4 regions of the Rhizobium sp. NLR10b genome follow, and region 4 is predicted to be linked to each of the others. Evidence: riboswitches for the same ligand, from Rfam matches in the RefSeq annotation. Region 4 holds a riboswitch; each other region holds the start of a gene.
What was found. Region 4 has a riboswitch for cobalamin ahead of nrdH (glutaredoxin-like protein NrdH). Riboswitches for the same ligand answer to the same signal wherever they lie in the genome.
Positions count from the first base shown of each region.

Region 1: linked by a shared signal. The riboswitch ahead of cobU (bifunctional adenosylcobinamide kinase/adenosylcobinamide-phosphate guanylyltransferase) and the one ahead of nrdH (glutaredoxin-like protein NrdH) in region 4 are both predicted to bind cobalamin.
Region 2: linked by a shared signal. The riboswitch ahead of bluB (5,6-dimethylbenzimidazole synthase) and the one ahead of nrdH (glutaredoxin-like protein NrdH) in region 4 are both predicted to bind cobalamin.
Region 3: linked by a shared signal. The riboswitch ahead of HJB91_RS10690 (CbtB domain-containing protein) and the one ahead of nrdH (glutaredoxin-like protein NrdH) in region 4 are both predicted to bind cobalamin.

Region 1 covers NZ_JABDWV010000002.1:416,261-423,561, forward strand. Annotated here, with positions in the region: gene HJB91_RS04545 (cobyric acid synthase) at 1-311, shown strand, start outside; gene HJB91_RS04550 (adenylate/guanylate cyclase domain-containing protein) at 578-1,756, shown strand; gene HJB91_RS04555 (chloride channel protein) at 1,763-3,553, opposite strand; cobalamin riboswitch at 3,780-4,177, shown strand; gene cobU (bifunctional adenosylcobinamide kinase/adenosylcobinamide-phosphate guanylyltransferase) at 4,509-5,030, shown strand; gene cobW (cobalamin biosynthesis protein CobW) at 5,037-6,092, shown strand; gene cobN (cobaltochelatase subunit CobN) at 6,096-7,301, shown strand, end outside.
Region 2 covers NZ_JABDWV010000012.1:147,367-154,667, reverse strand. Annotated here, with positions in the region: gene HJB91_RS20525 (hypothetical protein) at 160-741, opposite strand; gene HJB91_RS20520 (HAMP domain-containing methyl-accepting chemotaxis protein) at 800-2,677, opposite strand; cobalamin riboswitch at 3,000-3,187, shown strand; gene bluB (5,6-dimethylbenzimidazole synthase) at 3,229-3,918, shown strand; gene HJB91_RS20510 (DUF2865 domain-containing protein) at 3,922-5,019, opposite strand; gene HJB91_RS20505 (YciI family protein) at 5,279-5,641, shown strand; gene HJB91_RS20500 (RNA polymerase sigma factor) at 5,638-6,873, shown strand; gene HJB91_RS20495 (VOC family protein) at 6,953-7,301, shown strand, end outside.
Region 3 covers NZ_JABDWV010000005.1:351,599-358,899, forward strand. Annotated here, with positions in the region: gene HJB91_RS10670 (phosphoketolase) at 1-1,174, opposite strand, end outside; gene HJB91_RS10675 (acetate/propionate family kinase) at 1,247-2,425, opposite strand; gene HJB91_RS10680 (bifunctional diguanylate cyclase/phosphodiesterase) at 2,680-4,251, opposite strand; gene HJB91_RS10685 (histidine phosphatase family protein) at 4,729-5,283, opposite strand; cobalamin riboswitch at 5,340-5,490, shown strand; gene HJB91_RS10690 (CbtB domain-containing protein) at 5,516-5,725, shown strand; gene HJB91_RS10695 (CbtA family protein) at 5,836-6,570, shown strand; gene HJB91_RS10700 (hypothetical protein) at 6,624-7,193, shown strand; gene HJB91_RS10705 (sulfite oxidase-like oxidoreductase) at 7,178-7,301, opposite strand, start outside.
Region 4 covers NZ_JABDWV010000029.1:3,142-10,442, reverse strand. Annotated here, with positions in the region: gene HJB91_RS29450 (heavy metal translocating P-type ATPase) at 1-749, shown strand, start outside; cobalamin riboswitch at 1,135-1,361, shown strand; gene nrdH (glutaredoxin-like protein NrdH) at 1,624-1,845, shown strand; gene nrdI (class Ib ribonucleoside-diphosphate reductase assembly flavoprotein NrdI) at 1,859-2,272, shown strand; gene nrdE (class 1b ribonucleoside-diphosphate reductase subunit alpha) at 2,251-4,419, shown strand; gene nrdF (class 1b ribonucleoside-diphosphate reductase subunit beta) at 4,594-5,568, shown strand; gene HJB91_RS29425 (adenylate/guanylate cyclase domain-containing protein) at 5,669-6,892, shown strand; gene queE (7-carboxy-7-deazaguanine synthase QueE) at 7,001-7,301, opposite strand, start outside.

The DNA of each region.
Region 1 (7,301 bases), on a different contig from region 4:
CCGAATATGACGTGCCGCTTGCCGGCTACCAGATCCATCTCGGCGTCACCGGCGGCCCGGATTGTATCAGGCCTTCGGCGATCATCGACGGTGCGCCCGACGGGGCGCTTTCGGCCGACGGCCGGATCATGGGCACCTACCTGCACGGGCTCTTCGGCAGTGACGCCTACCGCACCCGACTGCTGGAAAGCTTTGGGTTATCGGGCGGGCGGACGAATTATCGTCAAGGCGTGGAGCAGGCGCTCGATGAGATCGCCGGGGAATTGCAACGTTGCCTCGACCCACACTGGCTGGCCGGGCTGATTGATTAGCCGCCACCCATCAAGGCCGCGCCTGCGGTTTCGCGTCTCAGGGTGCGGCGCGTTGAAGAAGGTCGCGCAAGGGGCCATTTGAGAGTACCGGATTTCGCTGCCAATCAGAAAGGCCGAGAGAGGCCCGCTCGAAAACACGTTGGCCGGAGGTCGGAGTCTCAGAGGATAGGCGCATCTTCGGTCGTGCTGCATTACTTAATTCGCTCAAGAGTAGAATCGCGATGCGAAGCAGGCTAATAAAAGGTTGTTGATCCTCACGCGGAGGCTTGGAAATTAAAGATCATATCCAGTGGGTTATAGAGCAGGGAATCACCAGCGAGCATATTGGTGATCTCGTCGCCGGCCTGTGTGAACGGCTGATTGCGGACGGGTTTCCGATCTGGCGGGCAAGCATCCGCATGCCGTCCCTGCATCCGATGTATCGCGGCGTCGCGGCCAATTTCATGCGGGGCGGTGAGACTGTTCTCGAGAATGCGGAGCACGGCAGCGAGACCGAGCGCAACTTCGAGAAGACGCCGATATTCTATCTTCTGAACCGCGGTGAGAAGACGGGGCGATGGAACCTGGCGAAAGGCGAGGGTCTCCACTATGGCGAGCTCCACGAATTTGCGCTTGCCGGTGGCACGGACCATGTGGTCAATCTTTTCGAGTTCCCGAAGGAAGTCGCGCTGCGCGGGCTCGGTTTCTCTCTGACGAGCGATTCTCCGGGCGGATTTTCAGATGATCAGCTGGCGATCATCGATGAACTGTTCCCAGCGCTGGGGCTTGCCGCTTACCGTGTCGCGGTTTCCAAGACCGCGACCGATATCCTCGCCGTCTATACCGGCGCCAGGACGAGCGCGCGCATCCTTGCCGGTGAAACCCGCAGGGGAATGGGCGGCTCCATCGATGCTGCCATCCTGCTTGCCGACCTCCGCAACTTCACGGCGCTGACCGAGGCCTATCAGCCGGGGGAGATCGTCGGCTTTCTCAACGAGCACTTCGAACTGATCGACCGGCACGTCGAGGAAAATTCCGGCGAGATCCTCAAGTTCATGGGCGATAGCGTGTTGGCAATCTTTCCGACGGACGCCGAGGATCCGCAAAGGGCTTGCAAGGCCGCATTGGCTTCGGCGCAGAACCTGCTGAGGGCAAACGAGGAGCTCAATCGCGAACGGACGCTGGATGGTGGCCCCGATATCGGTATTGATGTCGTCTTGCATCTCGGCGAGGTTTTTTACGGAAATGTCGGCGCCCAGGGCCGGCTGGACTTCACCGTGATCGGCAGGGCCGTCAACGAGGCGTCGCGGCTTGAAAAGCTGTGCGGAACGCTTGAGCAGCCCCTGCTGTTGTCAGAAAGCTTCGCAGCGACCTGCGCCGTGCCCTGCGACTATCTCGGCGCTTTCGATCTGCGCGGCGTTTCGAAGAGAGCCGACGTTTACAGGCTTGCCCGCGCCGCTTCTTAGGCTCGCTCAAATCTCGCCCGACACCTCGCGGCGGCGCCGGTCGAGTTCTTCGCTGTAGCGGCGCAGCGTGTGGCTTTCGCTGAGCTGTCCCACCACCTTGCGCTCGATCAGATTGTTGACGACGGCGAGCGCTTCGCTTTCGCTCCTGTCGAAGATCGCCGCCGCCTGCTTTGCATTCATCTGCGGCTGCAGGAAATCATTGCGGTAGCGGACGAAATCGGCAAGCCTCTGGCTCTCGTCCTGGGCGTCGGTCGGATTGGCGTAGATCTCGGGCACGAGCACGAGGCCAGCATATTTTTCGTTCTCCTCTGTGAGAATGACGCGTTGGGTTGAGCCGATCGGGAAGGCCTTCTTGAAGTCTTCCAGCGAGATATCGGCCTTTGCCGTCTTCACGTCGGCGCGCATCAGCTTGTTCACCGTCAGATTGCGGATCCAGCCAACGTCGTGGGCGCTGCGGATGCTTTCGCCGCGCAGGTGGAAGCGCCATGTGGCGAAGGAGTAGCCGAAGGTCGAGCGCACGACGAGCGAGGAGGTGATGACGGCGGCAAGAACCAGTGCCGTGATCGGGAAATCGCCAGTGATTTCGAGCGCCAGAAAGGTCATCGTCAATGGCCCGCCAATGACGGCGACCGCCAGGGAACTCATCCCGACCACGGCATAAATGACCGGCGTCAATGTCGCATCGGCGAAATAGGGGCCGCAATAAGCAAAGAGCTTGCCGAGCAGGGCGCCCATGAACAGCGAGGCGAAGAACAGCCCGCCTCTGAAACCGGAGCCGATCGAGATCGCCGAGGCAAGGGATTTCAGGAGGAAGAGACCGATCAGCGCCGGGATTGCCACGTCGCGGGAGAGGTTCAGATGCAGCGCGCCGTGGCCAGCCGAGAGCACCTGCGGCGAAATCATCGCCAGAAGCCCGACGATAATGCCGCCGAGCGCCGGGCGAAAGGGCGGGGCAATCGAGCTTTTGCGCGCCACCTCCTCGACGAAGGCCACGCCCTGCATGAGGAGAATGCCAACGCCGGCGCAGAAGACGCCGAGCAGCAGCGCCGGGATATAATCGGCCGGCACGACCGAGCCGAAGCTGCCGATATCGATGGTGAAATCGCCCTCGGCAAGCAACCTTGCGATGAGGGTTGAAACGAGGGCGGAGACGACGACCGGGGTCAACGACACGATGGTGTAGGTGCCGATGATCAGCTCGAAGGCGTAGAAGGCGCCCGTCAGCGGCGCGTTGAAAGCGGCGGCGATGGCGCCGGCCGCGCCGCAACCGACGAGTATGCGCAGGTCCGAGCGGCGCAGCTGCAGCTTGAGGCCGAATTTGGAGGCAATGCCGGCGGCGAGCTGGGTATAGCCGGCCTCCAGACCGACGGAGGCGCCGAAGCCGTTGGAGATCAGGTTCTGTACGGCAACGATGATGCTGTCGGTCAACGAGAGGCGGCCGCCATGCAGCGCATTCGCCTCGATCGGGTCGACCATCGGTTTCTTGCGCCGTTTGGCGAGGACCAGAAGCAGCAGGCCGAGCAGGGTACCGCCGATGACCGGGGCGGTAAGCAGCAGCATCTTGTCCTCGATGACCGACGCGCTCAACCTTTCGCTGTCGGCGATGCCGAAAACTAGCTGGTGCAACTCGTTGGAGACATAGCTCATGCCGGTCACGGCAAGACCCGAGGCGATGCCGACGATGGCGCCTGCCAGCGACAAGCCAACTTCGCTGCGGCGCGTCAGGGCGCGCAGCCGGCCCGGATCGAAGAAAACACGCAGCGTGCGCAGGCGGCGCCGATCCAATTTCATAAGCATGGCTAGACAACTAGGCGATGAGAGGCCGGGTCAAGGGCGGAGGTGCAGTCGCCTTGCAACGCAATTGCGGCGAAAAGCCGACGGTCGGGTCAAATATTTATGACGTAAGCCGCTGATAATAGACGATATTTCCGGTAGGGTCAGTGGTGTTGGCCGATCTTTTGCGCAGTCTGGAGCTGGAGCGGTTTCGAAGGTCGGTTGACTTCACCCCCCGGCTTGCCTAACCATCCCAGGGATAACGGATGGTTCCGGATCGGCATTTCGCCTTCCGGATGAAAAGGGAATGTGACGGGGCGGACCCACATCGGGCGCATTCATCACAGCCGACCGCGCGACTGTAGAGCGGTCAGGGTCTTCCATCCGGCATCGAACCCTTTCGGCCGGCGGGCTGCAATCGTGCAGGCGGGCGGGATGGGCGGCATGCCGGAAAAGCCACTGGAAATGCATGGTGATCAACCGGGGTCGGACGCCTCTATCTCTACGAATCGTCCACCTTTTCACCGAGGCAGCCGGGAAGGCGAGGCAGATCCGCTGGCACGATCAGGGGCGACCGGACTTCCGGTTCGCCCCGATCGCCGCCGATAACCGCGAGCCAGGAGACCTGCCTTCCGTGCCGGGCGAAAAGCCCAACCCTGGGCAAGAGACCCGCTGCCAGCACGGAGGTTGTTTTGGCTGAACGATTGAATTCAGCGCCGCCTCTGGTGGTGCGCTTGGAAGTTGACTTGCAGATGCCGCCGCCGTCCGGCACGGGGCCGCTGGGAAGGAGTTTCCTTTCCTCCCTCATTCCTGTGCTTGTCACAGGAATCCAGCGGGCCCAAGTCCTTGGGCACAGGAGAATCCCTTCACGGCAGCATAGAATTATTCACGGCGCCGACGCGCCGTGGCTGGATTCCTATGACAAGCACAGGAATGAGGTGGGGCGGGGTACCGCATCCGGTCATAGGACTGTCTGGGCATGACGGCTGCCCCCTCCCACACCCTCATCCTCGGCGGCGCCCGTTCCGGCAAATCCCGTTTTGCCGAAAATCTCGTTATGGCAAGCGGCGACGAGCGCCACTACCTCGCCACCGGCCGTGCCTGGGACGAGGAGATGCAGACGCGTATTGCCCAGCACAAGGCCGATCGCGGCCCTTCCTGGACGACGCATGAGGAGCCGCTCGATCTTCTCGGCGTGCTTGCCGCGATCGACGGCGAGGGGCGCATTGTGCTTGTCGATTGCCTGACTCTCTGGGTGACCAACCTGATGATGGCGGAGCGCGAGATGGCTGTGGAATTTGCCGCGCTCGCTGATTTCCTGCCTGGCGCCAAGGCGCGGCTGGTCTTCGTTTCCAACGAGGTTGGCCTCGGCATCGTGCCTGACAATCGGATGGCGCGCGATTTTCGCGATCATGCCGGACGGCTGCACCAAATAATCGCGGCGCAGGCCGACGAAGTCTATTTCATCGCGGCCGGTCTGCCGCTGAAAATGAAGGGTTGAAGTTCCATGATCCAGCAGAAAATCCCCGCAACCGTCATCACCGGCTTCCTTGGCGCCGGCAAGACGACGATGATCCGCAACCTGCTCACCAATGCCGGCGGCAAAAAGATTGCGCTTATCATCAACGAATTCGGCGATCTCGGTGTCGATGGCGAGGTGCTGAAGGGCTGCGGCGCGGAGAATTGCAGCGAGGACGACATTATCGAGCTCACCAATGGCTGCATCTGCTGCACCGTCGCCGACGATTTCATTCCAACGATGACGAAGCTCCTGGAGCGCGAACAGCGGCCTGACCATATCGTCATCGAAACCTCCGGCCTCGCCCTGCCGCAGCCGCTGGTCTCCGCCTTCAACTGGCCTGATATCCGCACCCAGGTGACCGTCGACGGCGTCATTACGGTTGTCGACAGTGCGGCCGTTGCCGCCGGCCGTTTCGCCGATGACCATGCTGCTGTCGAGGCGGCGCGCGTCGAGGACGACTCGCTCGATCACGAGAGCCCGATCGAGGAGCTGTTCGAAGACCAGCTCACATGCGCCGATCTCATCGTCCTCAACAAGACCGACCTGATCGATGGGGATGGCCTGGGCCGCGTGAAGAACGAAGTCGCCTCCCGCATCGCCCGCAAGCCGGTCATGATCGAGGCCAGGAATGGCGAGGTGCCGGCAGGCGTGTTGCTCGGCCTCGGCATCGGCGCGGAAGACGATATCGCCAACCGCAAATCCCATCACGAGCTGGAGCACGAGGATGGGGCGCCACACGACCACGACGAGTTCGACAGCTTCGTTGTCGAACTCGGCGCTGTTTCCGATCCGACAGGCTTTGTCGAGAAGCTGAAGGGCATCATCGCCGAGCATGATGTGCTGCGCCTCAAGGGCTTCATCGACGTCTCGGGCAAGCCCATGCGCCTGCAACTGCAGGCCGTCGGCAGCCGCATCGACCAGTATTTCGACCGCGCCTGGGCAGCGGGCGAGGCGCGCCGCACGCGCCTCGTCGTCATCGGCTTGCACGAAATGAACCAGGGCGCGGTGCGCAAGGCGATTGAAGCGCTCGTTCAAGGATAATCGATGCATCTGCTTCTGGCCCAGCAGGGAACGATCAGCGACGGCGAAGAGGCAATCGACCTCGGCCAGTCGCCGGGCGATATGCTGTTCCTTTCGGCTGCCGACACCGAACTTGCCGCGGTCGCTACCGCCTATCGCGGCTGCGAGGGAATGCCGCATTCGCTGAGGCTCGCGAATCTGATGAGCCTCAAGCATCCGATGTCAGTCGATACCTATGTCGAGCGAACGGCCCGGCACGCCAAGCTGATCGTCGTGCGTGCGCTCGGCGGCGCCAGCTATTTCCATTATGCGCTGGAGGCGCTGCACGCCGTTGCCGCCCGCAACGGCGCACTGATTGCAGTATTGCCTGGCGATGCCAAGCCAGATGCGGGGCTGGTTCCTTTCTCCAATGTTGACCTCGACGATCTCAACGCGCTCTGGGTCTATCTGATCGAGGGCGGCGACGCCAATACGCGGAGCTTCCTTGCTTATGCCTCGGCGATGCTATCGGGCGCGGAGAAGCCGGCGCTGGCAGTGCCTTTGATGAAGGCGGGGATCTGGTGGCCGGGGCGAGGGGCGATCGGGGTCGAAGAGTGGCGGCGGGTCGTCGGTTCGCATGTCGCGCCAACGTCGTCCGTCAAGCGTGGGGCCCCCCCCTTTGTCTCGCCGGACATCTCCCCCACAAGGGGGGAGATCAGCAAGTCGCTCGGACTTCCAACAAAAAAAATGCGTGAGAATGCCGCACTTTCGGCTGAAGAGATGGAGCGAAGCCTCGCATCCCCGATCTCCCCCCTTGTGGGGGAGATGTCCGGCAGGACAGAGGGGGGTACACCAAGCTCGACAGAAGAGGTGGAATTCGAACCCACGTCCCCCATCGTCGCCATCAGCTTCTACCGTGCCCTCGTCCAGAGCGGCGAGACCGGGCCGGTCGAGGCGCTGGTCGAGGCCCTGGCCGCACTTGGCCTGCGGCCGCTGCCGGTCTTTGCCTACAGCCTAAAGGATCCCGTTTCGACAGGCATTCTCGAGAGCGTGTTTTCGGCGTTGAAACCGGATGTCGTCATCAACACAACGGGCTTTGCGGTCTCCGCGCCGGGCGCGGACCGGCAACCGACTGTGCTGGAGACGGATGGCGCAGTCGTACTGCAGGCAATCCTGTCGGCTTCGTCGCGGGAGGCCTGGGTGACCTCGTCGCAGGGTCTGTCGGCGCGCGACCTCGGCATGAATGTGGCG
Region 2 (7,301 bases), on a different contig from region 4:
TGTAGCGTCGCCGCCGTCCATTGTCACGCAAAATTTGCAAGCTGAAATCACCGTTCAAGGGAGCGGCTTCCTGGTTCGGGAGGCAAAGCCTATGGCCCGGAAGCGTCCACTTCCGGGCCATATGGTCTATAATTCGCGCGAAAAATGCGCATGCCGCAATCAGAGGGCGTCGACGTTCACGCCGACGGTGACCGCGCCGATCGGCGTTCCCGCTTCGTCCGAGATCGTGATGCTTGCCTGCGACTGCAGTGTCTGGGTCGATTCGTCCTTCTCGATCTCGTCGACGAAGACGGCATCCTTGCCGGCGCCGAAGGACTTCTGGAATTTCGCCTCGTCGCCCTGCCAGTAGTCGGAGGTGACGTCGCTTTGACCGACATTCAGCCCTTTTGCGTCCATGACAAAGATCTCGGTAATCTTGCCGCCAGACGCTTCTTTCTTCGCCTGAAGGAATTTCGACAGCTGATTGCCAAGCACGCCATCGATCATGGAATGGTCGGAGCCGTCGACCTCGCCACGCCATTTCTTGTCGAGAGCGTCGATGTCGGCTTCGCTTAGCTTGGCGTTCGCAGTGTCCTGCGCCTTGATGGCCTCGATGATGGCGGGATCGTTCAGCCAGGGCTTCACGTCGCTCTTCACGTAGTCGGCGATAGGGGCAAGCTTGGCATCCTCAGCCATCGATACGCTCATGGGCGCGACGATAGCGGCAGAGGTGAAAAGCAATGCGGTCACAACTCTCTTCATAACTGTTCCCTTCCTGTGATCAGTTGCTGAAAAATAAAGTCTCGTCGGGGGGGCGGCGTCAGAACTCCTCCCAGGCACCGGGAGAAGCGGCAACGGCTGCATTTCCTGCAAGCCGCGGCACGACGGTTCTGGTTTCCGGACGAGATTGACTGGCGCTCGGCTGGACCGGCCTGGGCTGACTCGCCAAGGATGCGCCGACGAGGAACCGGCCGGCCGAATCCTGCAGCCGGCGTCCCTGCGACAGCAGTTCCTGGCAGGCCGCGTTCGTTTCTTCGACCATCACCGCGTTCTGCTGCGTCGCATGATCCATCTGGTTGATCGCGCCGTTGATTTCCTGCAGACCGGTCGCCTGCTCGCGATAGGACTGAACGAGGGTAGCGATGCTGTCGCTGATGCGGTTGATCTGCTCCTCGATCTTCAGGAGAGCGTCGCCGGTCTCGTTCACCAGCCCGACGCCGGCAGCAACCTCTTGGCCGGAAACGTTGATCAGGTTCTTGATTTCCTTTGCCGCATTTGCCGAGCGCTGGGCGAGTTCACGAACCTCCTGTGCGACAACCGCAAATCCCTTGCCGGCCTCGCCGGCACGTGCGGCCTCGACGCCGGCATTCAGCGCCAGCAGATTCGTCTGGAATGCGATTTCGTCGATGACGCCGATGATGCGGCCGATCTGACTGGAGGAGGTTTGGATCCGGTCCATCGCGCCGATCGCGTCGCGCACCACCGTCGCCGAGACGTGAGCACCTCGCTTGGTTTCCTCGACCAATTGTCCAGCATTTTCAGCCCGCTGCGACGATGTTTTGACTGTCGTCGTCACTTCATCTAGTGCCGCAGCGGTCTGTTCCAGTGCTGCCGCCTGCTGTTCGGTCCGTTTGGCCAGCTGATCTGCGGAGGAAGCCAGCTCGCTCGATCCGCCCTCAACCGCGACGGAAGCGATCTTTATCTCTGTCAGCGCGGCTGCGACGGCCTGGACCATGTTGTTGAAGTCCTGCCGCAATTTATCGAATTCAGGGCCGAGATCGGCAAGCTGGATCGAGAAGTCGCCGGCGGCCAGTCTTTCCAATGCGTTCGCAAGAGTGGTCATCACCAGCCGTTGCCTGTTGCCGGCTTCTTCCGTCAGCAATGCGTTGCGGGCCCGTTCGGCGTCGAACGAGGCGGTCTGCTCGGCAGTGACTTGCTCTCTTTCGACCTTTGCGATCGCCTCGTGACGGAAGACCTCCAGCGCACGGGCGAGGAAGCCGATTTCGTCGCCATTCTCCTTGTAGGCGACGGAGGAGGCGAGGTCGCCATTCTGCAGCGCGCCAATTCGTTTGCTGAGGATCCTGAGCGGCCTGCCAACGAGGCTGCGCATGGCGAGGAGGAAAGCGATGACGGCGAGAACGGTGATGGCGGACTGCGTGAGCAGCGAAACGAGGACCTTCTGGCGGACTTCGGAAGTGATTTTTTCGACAGACCAGTTCGTGACGATGTAGCCGGTTGTCTTGCCCGACTTGTCCAGCGGCAGCGGCGCGATAATCGTGACCAAACCGGCGGACATTCCGCTGTCATCGATCGTCGTTTTGTCGGGTTTTGCGCTGAGGCGGGTCGCCAGGTCGGCCGGCGTTGGCAAACCGGAAACGCCGTCGCGGGTCCAGCTGTCGACGGCAGCGAGCTCTGCGTTGAATGCGGCAAATTGCACAAGATCGAGCGAGGGATCGTCACGATACAGCGAATAAGCCTCGCGAACGGCGTTCGCCTTGCCCCATTTGACGCCGCCGGCGGCCAGAGATGCAAACTGCTCCGCATCCTTGGACCAATTTGCGTGGGCGCCGTCAACCAGCGCCCGGGTTTCATACATCCATGTATAGGTGGCCAAGGCGGAAATGCCGCAGAGATTGACGGCAACGATAATCGCCGCCAGCTTGGCTGTCAGGGGCATCGTTTTCAAGAATTGGAACATCCGTGGAGCCTGGAATTGCGGCTCGGTCGACCATCTTCGCGACCGGCACATCAGCGCGGCATCGACGCTGACGGTCACATCACGAGCGCTCATGCCCATGTCGGAGTTTGCGACCCAAAACGCGCAAAGGCAGTGTGGATTTGATGTGTGAATAAATCATAAAGTAGAGGAGGATGGGCGGGCACACAGAGGCTGTTTCCTCCTGCGACCAAAAGATCGCCGAGGAGGGGGTTGTCTGCCCGGTGATCCGCCCCTCGATCAGCCATATGCAGCCGTGGTTTCAGGTTCGGTCTGCGTGCACTTGCCGCCGCGTCGGTTTCCTGAAATAGATGCGCCGTCAGGTGCCCGCCGTCCAGGCGGGAGAATCGGGAATCCGGTGCAAGGCCGGAACGTGCCCAACGCTGTAAGGCCGACGTCTGCCGCTTCATCGCGCCACTGGCTTTTGCCGGGAAGGCTGCGGCAGATGGATGAAGCCAAGTCAGAAGACCGGCCTGGCGAGATAGACCCAACCCGCGCGGACGGCGGGCGGTTGCGTTGTTGGGGATTTGACGATGCGACCCTTTGATGCGGATGCCCTTTCGGCGGCGTCCGGTTTTTCGCTGGCTGAGCGCGAAGCCGTGTATCACGCGATCATGACGCGGCGTGACGTGCGCAGCCAGTTCCTGCCCGATCCGTTGCCCGACGACGTCGTGGCGCGGCTCCTGACAGCCGCCCATCATGCGCCGTCGGTCGGCTTCATGCAGCCATGGAATTTCATTCTGGTGAATAGTCCAGCTGTCCGTGCGCGCGTGCGCGACGCCTTTGCCAAGGCCAACGAAGAGGCGGCGTCGATGTTCGAAGGCGAGCGGCGGCAGGCCTATCGGTCCCTCAAGCTCGAAGGCATCGTGGAGGCGCCGCTCGGCATATGCGTGACCTGCGATCCCACTCGCGGCGGCAGCGTGGTGCTGGGACGGACGCACAATCCGCGGATGGATTCCTATTCGACCGTTTGCGCCATCCAGAACCTCTGGCTTGCGGCCCGCGCCGAAGGGGTCGGCATCGGCTGGGTCAGCATCTTTCGTGAAGGCGACCTGAAATCAATTCTCGGCATACCCGAGCATATCGAGGTGGTCGCTTGGCTCTGCGCCGGCTTTGTCGATCGGCTTTATGATGAACCGGAACTCTCGGTCAAAGGCTGGCGGCAGCGGCTGCCGCTCGAGGAACTGGTTTTCCACGACGGATGGGGACGCAACGACCCTTAGCAATTACTGCTGTTGTGGTTGCGGGCCCGGCGTCGCCGGATTGGCAAGGTCGATCGAGCCCTGGTCGCCAGCAAGGAATTGCGGGCCGACCTGACGGACCTTGTTCTGCGTGGGGTCGTAGGGACGCTCGGGAACGGATGGCTGCGGCGGGACTGCTGCTGCCGCAGTATCTTTCGCCGGCGGATTGGTGCGGACCGTCGTGATCGAGCCCTGCTGCGGCGGTTCGCCCAGGGTCTGCTTGCCGCGCATCTCCTCGTAATAGGCGGTCAGATTGCAGGCGCAGGTATTTTTCTCGCCGGGAGCGCGGTTCTTGTAGGCAAAGGCGTTCTTCATGGCGCTATAGGGCGCGCCTGTTGCGACCGAGATCATGTTCGAGGCTTCGGTGCTGGTCACGTCGCGATAGAAGAGCTCGGTCTCGATGCCGGGGCACATCTTGGCGCAGGTCTGCGCATCGCGGCCGAAATCGACCGAGGTGGTGTTCGAACTGATCGGGAAGAAGCCGCCGTCGCAGCTGCGAACGCAAATGGTGCTGACCGGCGAAAACATTTCGGCCCTCGGCAGGCCGTAAAATGGATCGGCCTCTTCACCGCCGCCAAGCGGGATGAAGGTGTCGGTGCGCATCGCCTGTTCCTCGACGCTTGGGGCAGGATCGCTGGCGCTGCGCTCGGTCGGGGCATAGAAATTGTCGCTGCTGCAGCCATTGCGTTCGAGGGCCGCCGTCAATTCCCGGCGCGCGTCGTCATCGCCGGCCTGGCTGCGCAACTCGTCGCGCTGATCCTGGAGATAACGGATATTGTCGACCATCCGGGCTTCGGCATCAGAAAGCTCGGCGCAAAAATCGGCATTCTCGCCGCCGATCACCACCATGCTACCCGAGGTGCAGCCATAGCTGCGCAGATCGTTGCGGACCTTGCGCAGCTCGAGGTTCTGCTCGGCGATTGCGCTGGCATATTGGCGCGCTTCCTGCCCGTTATTGTTGCCGATCGATCGTGGTAGGTCGGCCAGGCGACCACGCAGGTCGTTGCAGACGGCGCTGCTGTGTGCGGCAGCCGGCGATGCCAGCGCAAGCACAAGAGCAAGAGACAGGTTTCGGCGTTTCACGGCATCGTCCGGAAGTGAGAAAGTGTCGATCGGTCAAAGGTGGCGTCCATTCGCCGTACCTTGTCTCTTAAGGTATTTCTCTTAATAAGCTTGGATCAATTCCTAGCGCATTTTCGCGATTTTATCCAGAAGATGCGGGCAACAGCGTTGCCCCGGCGACGGACACTGCAGCCGTTAACAGCAGTTCCCTTCTTCATCCGAATTGTTATTCTCCCAGCTTGCTCCTGCTGGGGATTGGTTTTCACTGGGGATAAAGCAAATGCGCTACATGCTGATGCTGCATGCGGACGAAGCTGCCGGGAAGTCCATAGCGCCCGAGGACATGGCGCGCTTCATGGGCCAGATGTATGCCTATCAGCAAGCGCTGGAGAAAGCGGCAGCATTCGTCTCCAGCAATGCCCTGGTCGGTTCCTCTGAGGCGAGTGTCGTTCGCGTTCAAGGGAATGACGTCAGTGTTCTGGACGGCCCTTATGCGGATGTTCGCGAACAGTTCGGTGGGTACTTTATCATAGACGTTGCCGATATGGACGAAGCCAACAAATGGGCGGCGCGCTGCCCTGCTGCGTCCTGGGGAACGGTTGAGGTTCGTCGCATCAGGGATGCGTCGGAACATGCAGGATGACGGTTTCGGGTTCCACCGTTGCCCGAGGTGTAGCAGAGCGAGTGGCGCGCGAGAGCTATGGTCGCCTCGTCGCCTATCTTGGCGCGCGCTTGGGTGATATCGCGTCCGCCGAGGATGCGCTCGCGACTGCTTTCCTCACGGCTCTCGAAAAATGGCCTGTCGATGGCGTGCCCGATAACCCCGATGCCTGGCTGTTGACGATCGCGCGCAGGCGCAAGCTCGACGACTGGCGCAAGGACAAAGTGAAGGCGAAGAGCGCCGATCGTCTTACCCTCATCGCCGAGGAACTCTCGGCAGCGGCGGAAATGGATGAGGAAATTGCGGACAGGCGACTGGCGCTCATGTTTGCCTGCGCACATCCTGGCATCGATGCCTCCGCGCGAACGCCGCTGATCCTCCAGACCGTGCTGGGCCTGACCGCTGCAGACATCGCCGCGCGGTTTCTCGTCTCTCCGAGGGCCATGGGCCAGAGGCTCGTAAGAGCCAAGGCGAGGATCAGGGATGGGAAAATTCCGTTCCTCGTGCCGGAAAAGGAGGAACTATCGCACCGGCTGCCGCCGATACTCGCCTCCATCTACGCCGCCTATACCAGCGGGTGGATGGACATCGACAGGGCGGAAGCGCTTGGACAAGAGGCAATCTGGCTTGCAAGCGTGGTTGTATCCCTGCTTCCGCATGAGCCGGAGCCGAAAGGTCTTCTTGCGCTGATGCTTTATACGGAGGCGCGGCGATCATCCCGCAGGGCCCCCGACGGTGCATTCGTACCGCTGGACAGCCAGGATGTCGGACTTTGGGATCACGATCAATTGCGCCTCGCCGAGGGTCTCCTGCGAGAAGCCAACGCAAAGGGTCCGACTGGCCGCTACCAGATAGAGGCGGCCATCCAATCTGCCCATGTCGCGCGCCGTTTGAGCGGCATCTCAAACTGGCAGGACGTCGTTTCCCTCTATGACGTGCTGGGCAGGATTGCTCCGTCGCCCGTCGTGACGCTCAATCGGTCCGTGGCTCTCGTGCGGATAGGGCAGGCAGACGCGGCGCTTGGTGACATACATGCGCTTGCCGGCGATCCGCGAATGGCCGACTACCTGCCGTACTGGACGGCCCGCGCGCAGATTTGCGCCGAGCTAGGCAGGCATGTCGAGGCGGCGGAAGCTTTCACAGTCGCTATCGGATTGTGTTGGTCGGAGGCAGAACGGCGCCACCTCGAAGAACAGCGCTCAAAAGTTTTGTGATGACCGCAAGCTTTTTTGCGCGGCCTGTCGAAATCGAGAACTCCTGCACGACATCCATTTGTCCAACAAGGAGTACAACATGACCACCACTTCAATAACTGTCCAGAGCATCTTCGCCTCCGCCACCGTTTCCAACTTTGACGAGGCGCTCATCTGGTATGAAAAGCTCATGGGACGCCCCGCAGATAGCAAACCGATAGCGGGCATGGCTCAGTGGCGTAACATGGGCGGGGCCGGCCTGCAGGTCTGGAAGGATGACAAACGCGCCGGCAACGGGATCATAACGATCGTCGTCCGCGAGCTCGAGGTTGAGCTCGAAAGGCTTTCGCGTCAGGGCTTGCAACTCGCCAAAAAAATCGAAGGCGACTTTGGGCTCGTGGCTCAGATATTCGACGGTGAGGGCAACCGGATCAACCTGGCCGAGCCTC
Region 3 (7,301 bases), on a different contig from region 4:
TGCCGACGTCAACCGCATAGTCGCCTATGGCGGGAACATCGAGCTCCCGGCGCAACAAGCCGCCATTGGCATGCGGATTGGCGCCCATGCGGCGTTTGCCGACGGGGGCCAGCGCCCGCAGGTCGGTTTTCAGCCGGCCGTCGGCATCGAACAGATCTTCGGGATCGTAGCTTTGCATCCAGTCCTCGAGAATCCTGCGATGGCCCTCATTCTCGCGGCAGTTGGAGACCGGCACCTGGTGGGCTCGCCAGAAACCTTCCACCTTCTTGCCGTCGACCTCTTTCGGACCGGTCCAGCCCTTGGGGCTGCGCAGCACGATCATTGGCCAGCGCGGGCAGCCCGCCGCAGCCTTGCCGCTGCGGGCTTGCTCCTGAATCCCACGGATGCGGTCGAAGACCTGGTCCAGCGTCGCAGCCATCTGTTGATGCATGTCGCGCGGCTCATGGCCGTCGACGAAAAACGGCTCGTAGCCGTAGCCTTCGAAAAGACGTTTGAGCTCGTCGTCACCGGCCCGGCCGAGAATGGTCGGATTAGCGATCTTGTAGCCGTTCAGATGCAGGATCGGCAGAACGGCGCCGTCGCGGGCGGGATTGAGGAACTTGTTGGAATGCCAGCTGGCGGCGAGCGGCCCGGTTTCGGCCTCGCCGTCGCCGACGACGCAGGCGATGGTGAGGTCGGGGTTGTCGAAGGCGGCGCCATAGGCATGGACGAGGGCGTAGCCGAGTTCGCCGCCCTCGTGGATCGATCCCGGTGTTTCCGGCGCCGCATGGCTCGGAATGCCGCCCGGAAAGGAAAATTGGCGGAAGAGCCGGCGCATCCCTTCGGCGTCTTCGGTAATATCGGGATAGATTTCGCTGTAGGTGCCTTCGAGATAGGTGTTGGCGACCATTCCCGGCCCGCCGTGACCGGGGCCGCATATGTAGATGATGTCGAGATAGCGGGCGCGGATGAGGCGGTTCAGATGCGCATAGATGAAGTTGAGGCCGGGTGTCGTGCCCCAGTGGCCGAGCAGGCGGGGCTTGATGTGCTCTGACTGCAGCGGCTCGCGCAGCAGCGGATTGGCAAGCAGGTAGATCTGGCCGACCGACAGATAGTTGGCCGCCCGCCAGTAGCGATCGATCAGGGTGAGTTCAGCATCGGTCAGGGCGGCGGCGGTCGAGACATGCTTTTCCATGGGGCTTCTCCCGTTCGAAAACGCGTTCAACGTCAGTTCTAGCCGTTAGCGCGAGCGCGCCATTGATCTGGATCAGCGGACGCGGAGAACGGACAGCGCCTCGTCGGCGATCACCTGTTCTTCGTCCGTGGCAACGACATGGGCGGCCATGCGGCTTTCCCCGGTGCTGATCGTGAATCTGTGGGCGGCGTTGGCCTTTTCATCAATCGAAAGGCCGAGCCAGGACAGGCGTTTCGCCACGCCGGCGCGGATTTCCGGCTGATGCTCGCCAATGCCGGCGGTGAAGACGACGGTATCGAGGCCGCCGAGTGTTACCGCCATGCGGCCGATTTCGCCGGCAATGCGCAGGATGAACAGATCGATCGCCTGGCGCGCTTCCGGCCGTCCGTCCGTCAACAGATCGCGCGTATCGGCGCTGATGCCGGAAACGCCGAGCAGGCCTGAGCGTTGATAGAGCAGATCCTCGATCTCACCCAGCGATCGTTTTCTCTCTCCTGCCAGATGCAGGATCACGCCGGGATCGAGCCAGCCCGGGCGTGTCGCCATCGGGATGCCGTCGAGGGTGGAAAAGCCCATGCTGCAATCGCGGCTGATGCCGTTTTCCATCGCACAGAGGCTGGCGCCGCTGCCGAGATGGGCGACCACAGCCTTTGCCGCATGCGGCGCCTTGCGCGCGAGTTCACTGGCGATGAACTTGTAGGAAAGTCCGTGGAAGCCGTAACGCTTGATGCCCTCCTCATGCAGGGAACGGGGTATGGCGAGGCGGCGCACGAGATCGTCCTGCGTGGCATGGAAGGCCGTGTCGAAGGAGGCTGTCTGGACAAGATGTGGCTTCAGATGGCGGAGCGCGCGGATGAAGCGCAGCGCTTGCGGTTGGTGCAGGGGTGCGAGCGGGATCAGCGCTTCGATCCCATCGGTGGCGGCGTCATCAAGCGCGACGGCGCTCGTGAAGCGCTCGCCGCCATGGACGACGCGGTGACCGGCCGCGGCTGCGGCCGCCATATCGAAATGATCGGCGAGACGCGTGAAGGTCTCGTCGATGACTCCGTGCAGATCGTCCGTCACCTCCGCCTTCAGCGGCATGTCGAATGTCTGCGATCCCTTGGTCAGGTCAAGCGAGAGCGGCTCGGCGCGGAGATCGATGACGCCCTTGCCGAGGCGTCGTGCCCCGGCGTCATCAATTGAGAAGACCCCGATCTTCACAGTCGATGAGCCGGCATTGAAGGTCAGGAGAAGGTCGGGGAATGACATGTCTTCAGAGAGCCCGCGCAGTCGTCACGATGGGCGAACCTAGCGCCGAAACTCCCGCTGGAAAGGCATCATTTGGCGGTTGCCTTTGCTTCGGTCGATCCCCACGCCTGTCAACCTCGCACGTGCGGTCATTGAGCATTGGCGGCACAATGGCGGCAAGAGCTCCAGCTGCAATAGCCCCCCGTGCGCAACAAGACGGTGCGTGGCGGCCGATCGGGACGCAAAAGCTTGGGTTCTGTTGAAATAAGCTGGGCTCAGGCCGTTGACGCCAGATTGACGTTGCGATCGCGGATGAAGATGCTCGCCTCGGCGGCGGGCATCGCCTTGCCGAAAAGGTAACCCTGGCCGATGTCGCAGCCGAGCTGCAGCAGGAAGGCAAGCTGGCCATGCTCCTCGACACCTTCCGCAGTCGTCTTGATATTGAGGCTTCTGCCGAGGCCAAGCATGGCGCGGACGATTTTTTCCTGGCGTTCGTCATCGCGATAGGTGGCGATGAAGCTTTTGTCGATCTTGATCTTGTCGAAGCGGTAGCGGGCGAGCTGGGCGAGGCTCGAATAGCCTGTGCCGAAATCATCGAGAGCGATCTGAATGCCGGCCGCGTGCAGCTCTTCGAGAATGACGGCGGCGATAGCGGGATCCTGAATCAGCGCGTTTTCGGTGATCTCAACTTCCAGGCGTTGCGGCGGTAGCCGGCTTGCCGAAAGGACCTTGAGGATGCGGGACGTCAGCAGCCTGTCTTCCATCTGCACCGGCGAGACGTTGAAGGACAACGTGACATGCTCCGGCCAGGTGAGCGCATCGCTGCAGGCCTGCGCAAGGAGATCCTCGAACAAGGCGGTGATCATCCCGGTCTCCTCGGCAATGTCGATGAAAACAGTCGGCGGAATGTTGACGCCATCCTCGCCGATCCAGCGCGCGAGGGCTTCGAAACCGCAAAGCTGGCCGGTCTTCAGATCAATCAGCGGTTGATAGAAAGGCTTGATCGCCTTATTGGCGATCGCGGCGCGCAGTCTGGTTTCCAAGGAGGCGCGTTCCGTTACCCTATCCTGCATCGAATTTTCGAAGACGAGATGATGGTTGGGGCCGCGTGATTTGGCCTCATACATGGCGAGATCGGCACGGTGGGCGGCGTCTTCCAGCGGCTCGCTGCCCTCGACCCAACGATCGTAGCCGACGCTGGCGCCGACTTCGACGGCAAAACCATCGATATGAATCGGGCGGGTGACGGCCTGGATCAGCAGCTTGGCGAAGCGCTCCTCGCGTTGTGTCGTCAGGGCAAAGGCGACGACGATGAATTCGTCACCGCCGAAGCGGTAGACGCAATCGGCATTGCCGAGCGCGCAGATGCGTTTGGCAACTTCGACCAACAAGACGTCGCCGCCCTTGTGGCCGACGAGATCGTTGACCTTTTTGAAGCCGTCGAGGTCGACGGAGAAGATGGTGACGTTTTGGTTCCATTCCTCGATTTCGGCCTCGTCGCTTCTGACCGGCCGTGAGAGGATTTTGCGCTCGAAGGCATAGCGGTTCGGCAGCTTGGTCAGATGGTCGTGCGTTGCCGTCCAGTCGGCCTTTGCCTGGGCGGCGGCGCGCAGTTCCATTTCCTTGCGCAGATCGGCAATACGCAGCACCGAGTAGATGAAGCTCATGGTGCCGGCGATGCCGAGTCCCAGAACGAGCTTGTCGGCGCCGTATTCACGGAAAGCGGTCATGAAGGAAACCAGGCTGTCGTCGAACCGCAGCAATGTAGCTAGGAGCCAGAGGGTAATCCCCAAACCGACGATCGACATGCATTGCCTTCCGGCTCTGCTCTGGAAAAACACCGGCATTATGCCTTCTCCAACTCCACCCGCGCCGAGATATCACGAAAGTCTGAAATGTTCGTTGAAACCAGAAGGCGAATTATCGGAGGGGGCGGTTTGCGGTGAGCCGCCGGCAGACGGATAGCGTTGCGATGCGGCCAGGACCGGCACTGCGGCTGTTTCGCCGGTCCCGTTCAGGAAGAATGTTGCTACAGGTGATTGGGCCGAAAAGATGCCCAGAAGAACGAAGGCGAGCGTGCTGACGCATCGCTCGCCTTTTCCAGTGCTTCAGGCGGTGACGATCAGCAGCGGAACGCTGAGGATGAGACCGGCCAAAACCGTGAACGTGGCGACGCGCATCAACCGCAGGCGCCGTGTACGCTCTCCACTCCAATCATATGTCATTCTTCCATCTCCTTGGGACAAGGAAGTAGTCCCCGCAAAACCGGGTTCAACAGCAATGACGCGATTTGCTTGTGCAAGGCTGGATAAAATAAGGAATCTCTAATGCTGGAAGCGCAGCGACCAGCGGCTTCCGTTGCTGGTCATCCGAAGGATGGCGAGTGGCTCGACGTCGCTCAGCCAGAAGGAGGAGGGTGGCGCCTGAAGCACGTGGGCGACTGCAGCCCGGATGACGGCCGCGTGGCTGATGGCGATCACGTGACCGCTTCGGGCGGACTGGGCATCCATCCAGCCAGCGACGCGCTTTCGCAGGTCGAAAACACTCTCGCCGCCGTGAGGGGCCACCCCCGGCTCGGTCATCCAGGCCGTGAGGTTTTCCGGCTCTTCCGCCTCGATCGCCTCGATCGGCCTGCCAGCCCAGCGGCCATGGTCGCAATCTCGAAGCGACGGATCAATCTGCGCTTCGAGACGGAGCGCCTCAGCCGTCTGGAGGGCGCGCATGGCGGGGCTTGTGACAATACGATCGGCGTGGGGGAGGGCGGCCATCCTGGCTGCTTCTTCCACGGCCTTTTCTTCCAGCGGTTCGTCGAGCGGAAACTGGGCCTTGCGGTTCGCCGACGTCGCGCCGTGGCAGATCCAGGTGAGGCGCATATTCACGATTGTTCTGATCTCCGATGACGGGATGGGGACGGCCTTTGCCGGCTTCGTGAAGTTTCGTTGACAGTCTCTTCGGCGTGAAGATATAACCGTGCTGTTGCGGGTTTGGAAGCCGGTGGAAATCCGGCGCGGTCGCGCCACTGTGACCAGCGTGTCGAAACTTCTTCACGCTGGAAGTCAGACCCTGCCGCACAACACTCTTTCGACTGAACGCGTCATTCCGGAGGAATACATGTCTGACACCACTTTCGCGCCTGTCGCGGCGCCGGCGCAGATCCCTGTAGGGGAAATCCTTCCCTGGGCGATCTTCGGCGGTCTGCTGATGCTCATCGTTCTTTATTTCGTCGGCACCGAGGAGGGCGCGATGGCGCTGTTCAACGGCATGTATGTGCACGAATTCGTGCATGACGGCCGCCATCTCCTCGGATTTCCCTGCCACTAAAGCGCATCGCGATCTTTCGGATTCGCTTCTCGCGCTTTAGGTCTTTGTTTTACGCATGTCGTTATCGCAAAACCGCTGCACAGTTTTGCGCGACAAGGGGGAATACTGACATGGTTGGAAAGCTTCTGCTTCGCGGCATGCTCGCGGGCCTGATTGCTGGCATCCTCGTTTTCGCGTTCGCCCATACCTTCGGCGAGCCGCTGGTCGATGCGGCAATCGCCTTCGAGGAAGCGAGCGCCCAGGCGGCGGGCGAAGCTGCCGAACCTGAAATCGTCAGCCGGGCCACGCAGGCCGGCCTCGGCCTTTTCACAGGCGTCATGGCCTACAGCATCGCCGTCGGCGGGCTTTTTTCGCTCGCCTTCGCCTTCGTGCACGGCCGCTTCAGCAGCCTATCGGCGCGCGGCACCTCGGCCGTCATCGCCATTGCCGCCTTCGTGGCGGTCGTGCTCGTTCCCGCCATCAAATATCCGGCCAACCCGCCGGCTGTCGGCAATCCCGATACGATCGGCGCCAGGACCGAACTGTTCTTCCTTATGATCGTTGTTTCGCTCGCGTCGCTGATTGCCGCGATCGCGCTGTCGCGCCGCCTTGGCGAGCGCTTCGGTCTCTGGAACGGCGCGATTATCGCCGGCGTCGCCTATCTCGTCTTCATCGGCTTCGTGCTTTATCTGCTGCCGCCGATCAATGAGGTGCCCGAGAATTTCTCGGCGATGGTGCTCTGGCGGTTCCGCACGACCACGCTCGGAATGCACGCGATCCTTTGGGCAACGCTCGGTCTGGTTTTCGGAGCGCTGGCCGAAAGACGTCTTGCCGCCAAGAGCGGTCTGCGGCCGGCGTTCCGGTGATGCGGCATATCGGCAGGTTTGCTTTTCTCGGTCTCATCGCGAGCCTGTTGCCAATGTTTATCGGAAATGCCCTCGCCCATGGGAGCAACTCTGGCGGCTCTCATCCCGGGCTCGTTATTCCGGCAATTTCCCACGGCGAGATGGCGGTCATTTCGGAGTATCGCAGCAGCATCAGCATGCTGGCGTCGCGGGCGGCCGATACGAACGAATCGTTCCGGCGTGTCCTGAACTACTCGGAAATCCAGTATTCCTATTGCCTCTGGGGCCGGATGCCGGGCAGCGTGACGGACGAGGAAAGCCCTTTCAACGAATGCGCCCATGCCTATCTCGCGGCGACGAAAGCCGTGCTGATGGCGATGCGTGAGATGCCGCGAGAGGCAACCGCGGCGGGCGAAATCATCTCGGCCATCGACGCCGACATGGCGGGCCGCGGACTTGCCTTCATCACCTGCCAGTTCAGCGGTGAGGCTTTCAACACCGCCGATATTATCAAGCCGAGCTGGAGCAAGGTGCCGCTTCATCCTGCCAGCATGGCGTCACTGACGGGGTTGGCCGCTCTGTTCGGTCTGGCCGTTCTCGCGCTTCGTCGCGTCTCGCGGCCGAAGGCTCAGTCGTCGGAATAGCGCTGCTCGCGCCACGGATCGCCATACATATGGTAGCCGTTCTTTTCCCAGAAGCCGGCCTCGTCGGCGGCGATTAACTCGATGCGGCGCAGCCATTTGGCGCTCTTC
Region 4 (7,301 bases):
CCGTGCCGCCGGCCTTCGAACTGGAAGCGCTGCCGGGCAACGGTGTCACCGGCAAGGTCGGCGGCGAGACATTGGATCTCTTGTCGCCGCCCGCCGCCCGCGAGTGCGGGGCGCTGAACGGGGAGCAGGAAGCGCGTATTGCAGGGCTCAATGATGAGGGCAAGAGCGTATCGGTGCTGCTCGTCAATGGCACTGCGGCCGGCCTGATCGCCATGCGCGACGAGCCGCGCGAGGATGCCGGGGCGGGGCTCTCCGCGCTCAAATTGGCCGGTGTCAAGGCGATGATGCTGACCGGCGACAACAAGCGGACGGCGGCAGCCGTCGCCGGCATGCTCGATATCGACTGGCGCGGCGAGATGATGCCCGAAGACAAGCAGCGGGTCGTCGGCGAATTGAAGCGTCAGGGCTTCGTCGTCGCCAAGGTCGGCGACGGCATCAACGACGCGCCGGCGCTCGCCGCCGCCGACATCGGTATCGCCATGGGCGGCGGCACCGATGTGGCGCTGGAGACCGCGGATGCCGCCGTGCTGCATGGACGCGTCGGCGACGTGGCGCGGATGATCGCGCTTTCCAAGCGGACGATGCGCAATATCCTTGAGAATATCACCATTGCGATCGGGCTGAAGGCTGTCTTCCTGGTGACGACGATCGCCGGCATGACCGGGCTCTGGCCGGCGATCCTCGCCGATACCGGTGCCACGGTGCTGGTGACGATCAACGCGCTCAGGCTGCTTCGTGTACGGGGATGAATGTTTTGCCGGTGGCGGTTTGAAGACCAGCGATTCGGGGCCGGTCATCCGTTAGGTCGGCGCTCAGTTTGCTGACAAGGTCTCATGCTCGGCCTTGTGCCGAGCATCTCACCACTGCAATTATCTGGCAGGAAAGCTCTTATTTTCAGAATGGACCTGGGTGGATCGTCGGCACAAGGCAGCACAAGGCCGAGGATGACGTCGCGGGTTTTGCGTCGTCTATCCGCAGCCTGGCAGCTGGCTATAGGCCAGCCCCACCACGGTCATCTCCAAGCCTGTTTTCGTTAAGCTTTCGTTGTCCATGTTTTTCACAGGAATGCAGCGATTTCAAACCTGCCGTAACGCAATGCACAAACCATCCGTTGACGTGAATTACGATTCGCGTACTATATCTAGTGTTCAAGGTTCCTTCGATTCGTGAGGATCGCGGGCTAAGACGGGAATACGGTGCGCTGCGCCATCATGGTGCGACAATGCCGGAGCTGCCCCCGCAACTGTAAGCGGCGAGCAACTGTCCGATTTCAGGTCACTGGAGCATGATGCTCCGGGAAGGCTGGGGCAGGGTGCTTCGACCCGTGAGCCAGGAGACCTGCCTCGAACGAAACGTCCACGGGCGGGGTGTCCGGAAGGTCGCGTGCATGAAGCGGAATGATCCGTGTCTGTTGCGCTGCCCCGAACGTCCGCATGAGCATTTCGGGGGTTTGAAGTCATGTCGAGAACATCAAAGCCGCCGCCCGTGCACATCCTGCGAGGGATGATGTCGGGCGTTTAAAGCGCCAACTTTGCCAGATCATTATCAAGCGTTGCCCCGGACGTCGCACGGCGCCCGATCCCAGTCCTGTGTCCTGCATTCACTGACATCACGAGGAAGATGATGAGCGTTACCGTTTACAGCAAGCCGGCCTGTGTCCAATGCACGGCCACTTACCGCGCCCTCGATCGCCTGGGCGTCGATTATGAGATCGTCGATATTTCCGAGGATGCCGAAGCGCTCGATCGCGTGCTTGGCATGGGCTACATGCAGGTTCCGGTCGTCGTTGCCGGCGAGCAGCATTGGGCGGGCTTCCGCCCCGACATGATCAGCGCGCTCTCCTGACCGGAGAAAAGCGGTGGGGCTGATCGTCTATTATTCCAGCCGATCCGGGAACACCCATCGTTTCGTCGAGAAGTTGGGATTGCGCGCGACGCGCATTCCCGTCGGCGCTGAAGACATCCACATTCGCGAACCCTATGTGCTGATCTCGCCCACCTATTGTGGGGACGGCGGCCCAGGGATCGTCAAGGGCGCCGTGCCCAAGCAGGTGATCCGTTTCCTCAAAGAGGCGGAAAACCGCTCCAACATCCGCGGCGTGATTGCCGCGGGCAACAGCAATTTTGGCGAGACCTACGGGCTTGCCGGCGACGTCATCTCGAAGAAGTGCCAGGTGCCGTACCTCTACCGGTTCGAGCTCCTGGGAACAGCCGAGGATGTCGCCAATGTCAAAGACGGGATGGGACGATTTTGGACACGGGAACAAATCTGACGCGGGATACAGGCGCAAAACCACTTAAAGCGGCCGAAACACTCGACTATCACGCACTGAACGCGATGCTGAACCTCTATGACGATGAGGGCAGGATCCAGCTCGACAAGGACCGCATGGCGGCCAAGCAGTATTTCCTGCAGCATGTGAACCAGAACACCGTGTTCTTTCACAATCTCCGGGAAAAGCTCGATTACCTCGTGACCGAGGGCTATTACGAGCGGGAGGTTCTCGACCAGTATTCCTTCAATTTCGTCCGCGGCCTGTTCGATCAGGCCTATGCGCGGAAATTCCGCTTCCCGACCTTCCTCGGCGCTTTCAAATATTACACCAGCTATACGCTGAAGACCTTCGACGGAAAGCGCTATCTCGAGCGCTATGAGGACCGCATCTGCATGGTGGCGCTGACCTTGGCGCGGGGCGATGAGGCGCTTGCCCGTGACATGGTCGACGAGATCATTTCCGGGCGTTTCCAGCCGGCGACGCCGACTTTCTTGAATGCCGGCAAGAAGCAGCGCGGCGAACTCGTTTCCTGCTTCCTGCTGCGGGTCGAGGACAATATGGAATCGATCGGCCGGTCGATCAATTCGGCACTGCAGCTATCGAAGCGCGGCGGCGGCGTGGCGCTGTCGCTGACGAATATCCGCGAGGCCGGCGCGCCGATCAAGCAGATCGAGAACCAGTCCTCCGGCATCATCCCGGTGATGAAGCTCTTGGAAGATAGCTTCTCCTACGCCAACCAGCTCGGCGCGCGCCAAGGCGCGGGCGCGGTCTATCTCAACGCGCATCATCCCGACATCATGCGTTTCCTCGACACCAAGCGCGAAAATGCCGATGAGAAGATCCGCATCAAGACGCTGTCGCTCGGCGTCGTCGTGCCTGATATCACCTTCGAGCTCGCCAGGAACAATGAGGACATGTACCTGTTCTCGCCCTATGACGTGGAGCGGGCCTACGGCGTACCCTTCACCGAGATCTCGGTGACGGAAAAGTACCGGGAGATGGTGGCGGACGCCCGTATCTCGAAGAAGAAGATCAAGGCGCGGGAATTCTTCCAGGTGATCGCCGAAATCCAGTTCGAGAGCGGTTACCCCTACATCATGTTCGAGGACACGGTGAACCGGGCGAACCCGATCGCCGGCCGCATCTCCATGAGCAATCTCTGCTCGGAGATCCTGCAGGTGAGTGAGGCGAGCGAATATAATGGCGACCTCTCCTATAAGGATCTCGGCAAGGACATTTCCTGCAATCTCGGCTCGCTGAACATTGCAGCGGCGATGGATTCGGCCGATTTCGGTAAGACGATCGAGACCTCGATCCGGGCGCTGACGGCGGTGTCGGACATGAGCCATATCGCCTCGGTTCCCTCGATCGAGAAAGGCAATGACGAGAGCCATGCGATTGGCCTCGGCCAGATGAACCTGCACGGCTATCTCGCCCGCGAACGCATCTTTTACGGCTCCGAGGAAGGCGTCGATTTCACCAACATCTATTTCTATACGGTGACCTACCACGCGATCCGCGCCTCGAACCTGCTTGCGGTCGAACGCGGCACCAGCTTCAAGGGCTTCGAGAATTCGAAATATGCCTCGGGCGAATATTTCAACAAATATACGGAGCAGGAATGGAAGCCGGCGACCGGAAAGGTGCAGGCGCTGTTCGACAAATCAGGCATCCCCGTTCCGACGAGGGAAGACTGGCTTGCGCTGAAGAAGGCGGTGATGGCCTCCGGCCTCTATAACCAGAACCTGCAGGCGGTGCCGCCGACGGGATCGATCTCCTATATCAACCACTCGACCTCCTCGATCCATCCGATCGTCTCGAAGATCGAGATCCGCAAGGAAGGCAAGATCGGCCGCGTCTATTATCCGGCGCCGTTCATGACCAGCGACAATCTCGACTTTTACCAGGACGCCTATGAGATCGGGCCGGAGAAGATCATCGATACCTACGCGGCGGCGACCCAGCACGTCGATCAGGGCCTGTCGCTGACCCTGTTCTTCCGCGACACGGCGACGACGCGCGATATCAACAAGGCGCAGATTTACGCCTGGAAGAAGGGCATCAAGACAATCTACTACATCCGCCTTCGCCAGATGGCGCTGTCGGGCACCGAGGTGCAGGGGTGTGTGTCTTGTACGCTGTGATTTGATTTCGGCCGCGAGCCTTTGCGCGAGTGGCCCCTCATCCGCCTGCCGTTACTTTCTCCCCCGATGGGGAGAAGACATCTGCGGCAGGCGCGACATCCCCTTTCCCCTCGGAGAGAGGGTAGGGTGAGGCGGCTGCGAACGCCAACAATCTATTGGAAAGACATCATCATCATGAACATAGCCGTAAAGCCGATCAGCCGCGTCCGCGCCATCAACTGGAACCGCATCGAGGACGACAAGGATCTCGAAGTCTGGAATCGCCTCACCGGCAATTTCTGGCTGCCGGAGAAGGTGCCGCTGTCGAACGATATCCCCTCCTGGGCAACCCTGACTGCGGCCGAGCAGCAGCTCACGATCCGGGTCTTCACCGGATTGACGCTGCTCGACACGATCCAGAACGGCGTCGGCGCCGTCAAGCTGATGGAGGACGCGGCAACACCGCACGAGGAGGCAGTGCTCTCCAATATCTCCTTCATGGAGGCGGTGCATGCACGCTCCTATTCCTCGATCTTCTCGACGCTCTGCCTGACGCCAGATGTCGACGATGCCTATCGCTGGTCGGAAGAGAATGAATTCCTGCAGCGGAAATCGGCGCTGATCATGGAGCAATATGCCTCTGGCGATCCCTTGAAGAAGAAGGTCGCGAGCGTCTTCCTCGAGAGCTTCCTGTTCTATTCCGGCTTCTATCTGCCGATGTACTGGTCGAGCCGGGCAAAGCTCACCAATACGGCCGATATGATCCGGCTGATCATTCGGGACGAGGCGGTGCACGGCTATTATATCGGCTACAAGTTTCAGCGCGGACTGGAGCTGTTGTCCGAAGAGCGCCGGCAGGAGATCAAGGATTTCGCTTTCGACCTCTTGCTCGAACTCTACGACAACGAGGCGAGATATACCGAGGCGCTCTATGACGGCGTCGGGCTCAGCGAAGACGTCAAGAAGTTCCTGCATTACAACGCCAACAAGGCGTTGATGAACCTCGGCTACGAGGCGCTGTTCCCGACTGAGGCCTGCAAGGTCAATCCGGCGATCCTGTCGGCGCTGTCGCCGAATGCCGACGAGAACCACGACTTCTTCTCCGGCTCCAGGTCCTCCTATGTCATCGGCAAGGCAGTGGCTACCGAAGATGAAGACTGGGATTTCTGAGACTTAATTGCAGTCTCCCCTTATCTTTTGCTTCGCCATCGACCACATTCACGGAAACTGAATTCGGTATTCGTCGGTGATGCGGCGTAGTGGGGTTTCGATGTCCTCTTTTTTGAACAATGCCGGGGCTGTTGTTGAAACGGACGAAGGCACCTGGCCGATCCGCAGGAGGCGGATCCTCGACTGGCTGGTGAACGAGACGCGCGGCGAGCGCTTTATCGACAACATCCTGGTGGCAATGTGCGAGAAGCTGTTGGCGGCCGGAGTGCCTGTGGCGCGCGCGACGCTGCATTTCAGGACGAACCATCCACAATGGATAGGCGCCCGCATCCTCTGGAAGGAGGGCATGGCGGAGGCGAAGATCAACACATTCGCCTATGGTGTCGAAAACACGCCGGAGTTCCTGAAGAGCCCCGTCAACGCGATCCATCAGGGGGCAGAGGAGGTGCGCAGGCAGCTGGAAGGCAAGGCCGACGCCGACGAGGATCCGTTCTTTCAGGAGATGCGTAACGACGGCCTTACGGAGTACATCGCCTGGCCGATCGAGCACACTTTCGGCAAACGCCACGTCGCGACATTTTCTACGTCTCGGCCTGGCGGTTTTACGAGCGAGCATACCGATTTCCTGCGCGATCTCCTGCCGGCGCTAACGCTCGTCAGCGAGATCAGGCTGAAGAACATCATGGCGCGGACGCTGCTGCAGACCTATGTGGGGCCGCATGCGAGCGAGCATATCCTGTCGGGTGTCACGACCCGCGGCAGCGGCGCGACCGTCGGCGCGGCCATCATGATCTGCGATCTGCGCGACTTCACGGCGATCTCGGATCTCTGGCCGCGCGACGACGTGATCCATCTGCTGAACGACTATTTCGACGCCATGTCGGACCCGATCGAACGGCATGGCGGGGAAATCCTGAAATTCATGGGAGACGGGCTGCTGGCGATCTTCCCGTTGGCCAAGGAAACGGCCTGTCTCGATCTGCTGCAGGCGATCCGCGAGGGGCAGGCGTCAATGGCCGAGCTGAACGAGGAGCACCGCCGCACGGGACGCGAACCGCTGCGTTACGGCGTCGGTGTGCATGTCGGTGACGTCATGTACGGCAATATCGGGTCGCGCCGACGGCTGGATTTCACCGTCATCGGCCCGGCGGTCAATGTCGCCTCGCGGCTGGAAAGCCTGACCAAGGAGGTCAGGCGTCCGGTGCTCTTGTCGCGCGCCTTCGTCGAAATGGCGGGTTGCGCGAAAGACATGGACAGTCTCGGCACCTTCCCGCTGCGCGGGCTCGGAGAGCCTGTCGATGTCTTCGCTTTTCCGGCACGCTAGAGCATGTCGCGCAAAAGTGCGCAGCGATTTTGCGAAGCCGAATTGCGTAAGAACAAGGACCCTAAAGCGTGGAGCGAATCGAAAGAGCGCGACACCCTTTAGGCGGGCTCAGACGCCTCGCTTGTTTCCCCAAAGCAGCACGTGCAACTGCGGCAGGACGCGCGGCGCAAACCATCGGTCGACCGTCACCTTCTCGACAAGCCAATGCATGCGATCCATCACGCCGTCGATATCGATGCGCGCGTCGTCGTCTTCGGGCGGCGGCGGTGTATGGTTGCCCGGCTGAAGGTACAGGGGAATACAAGGGTAGCGCTGGCCCACCTCTCGCGCGAATGCGTAGTCGACATCATCAAAGATGACGACTTTCAGCGCGATCTCCGGCCCGCCGGCGGACAGCCGTAGACAGTCG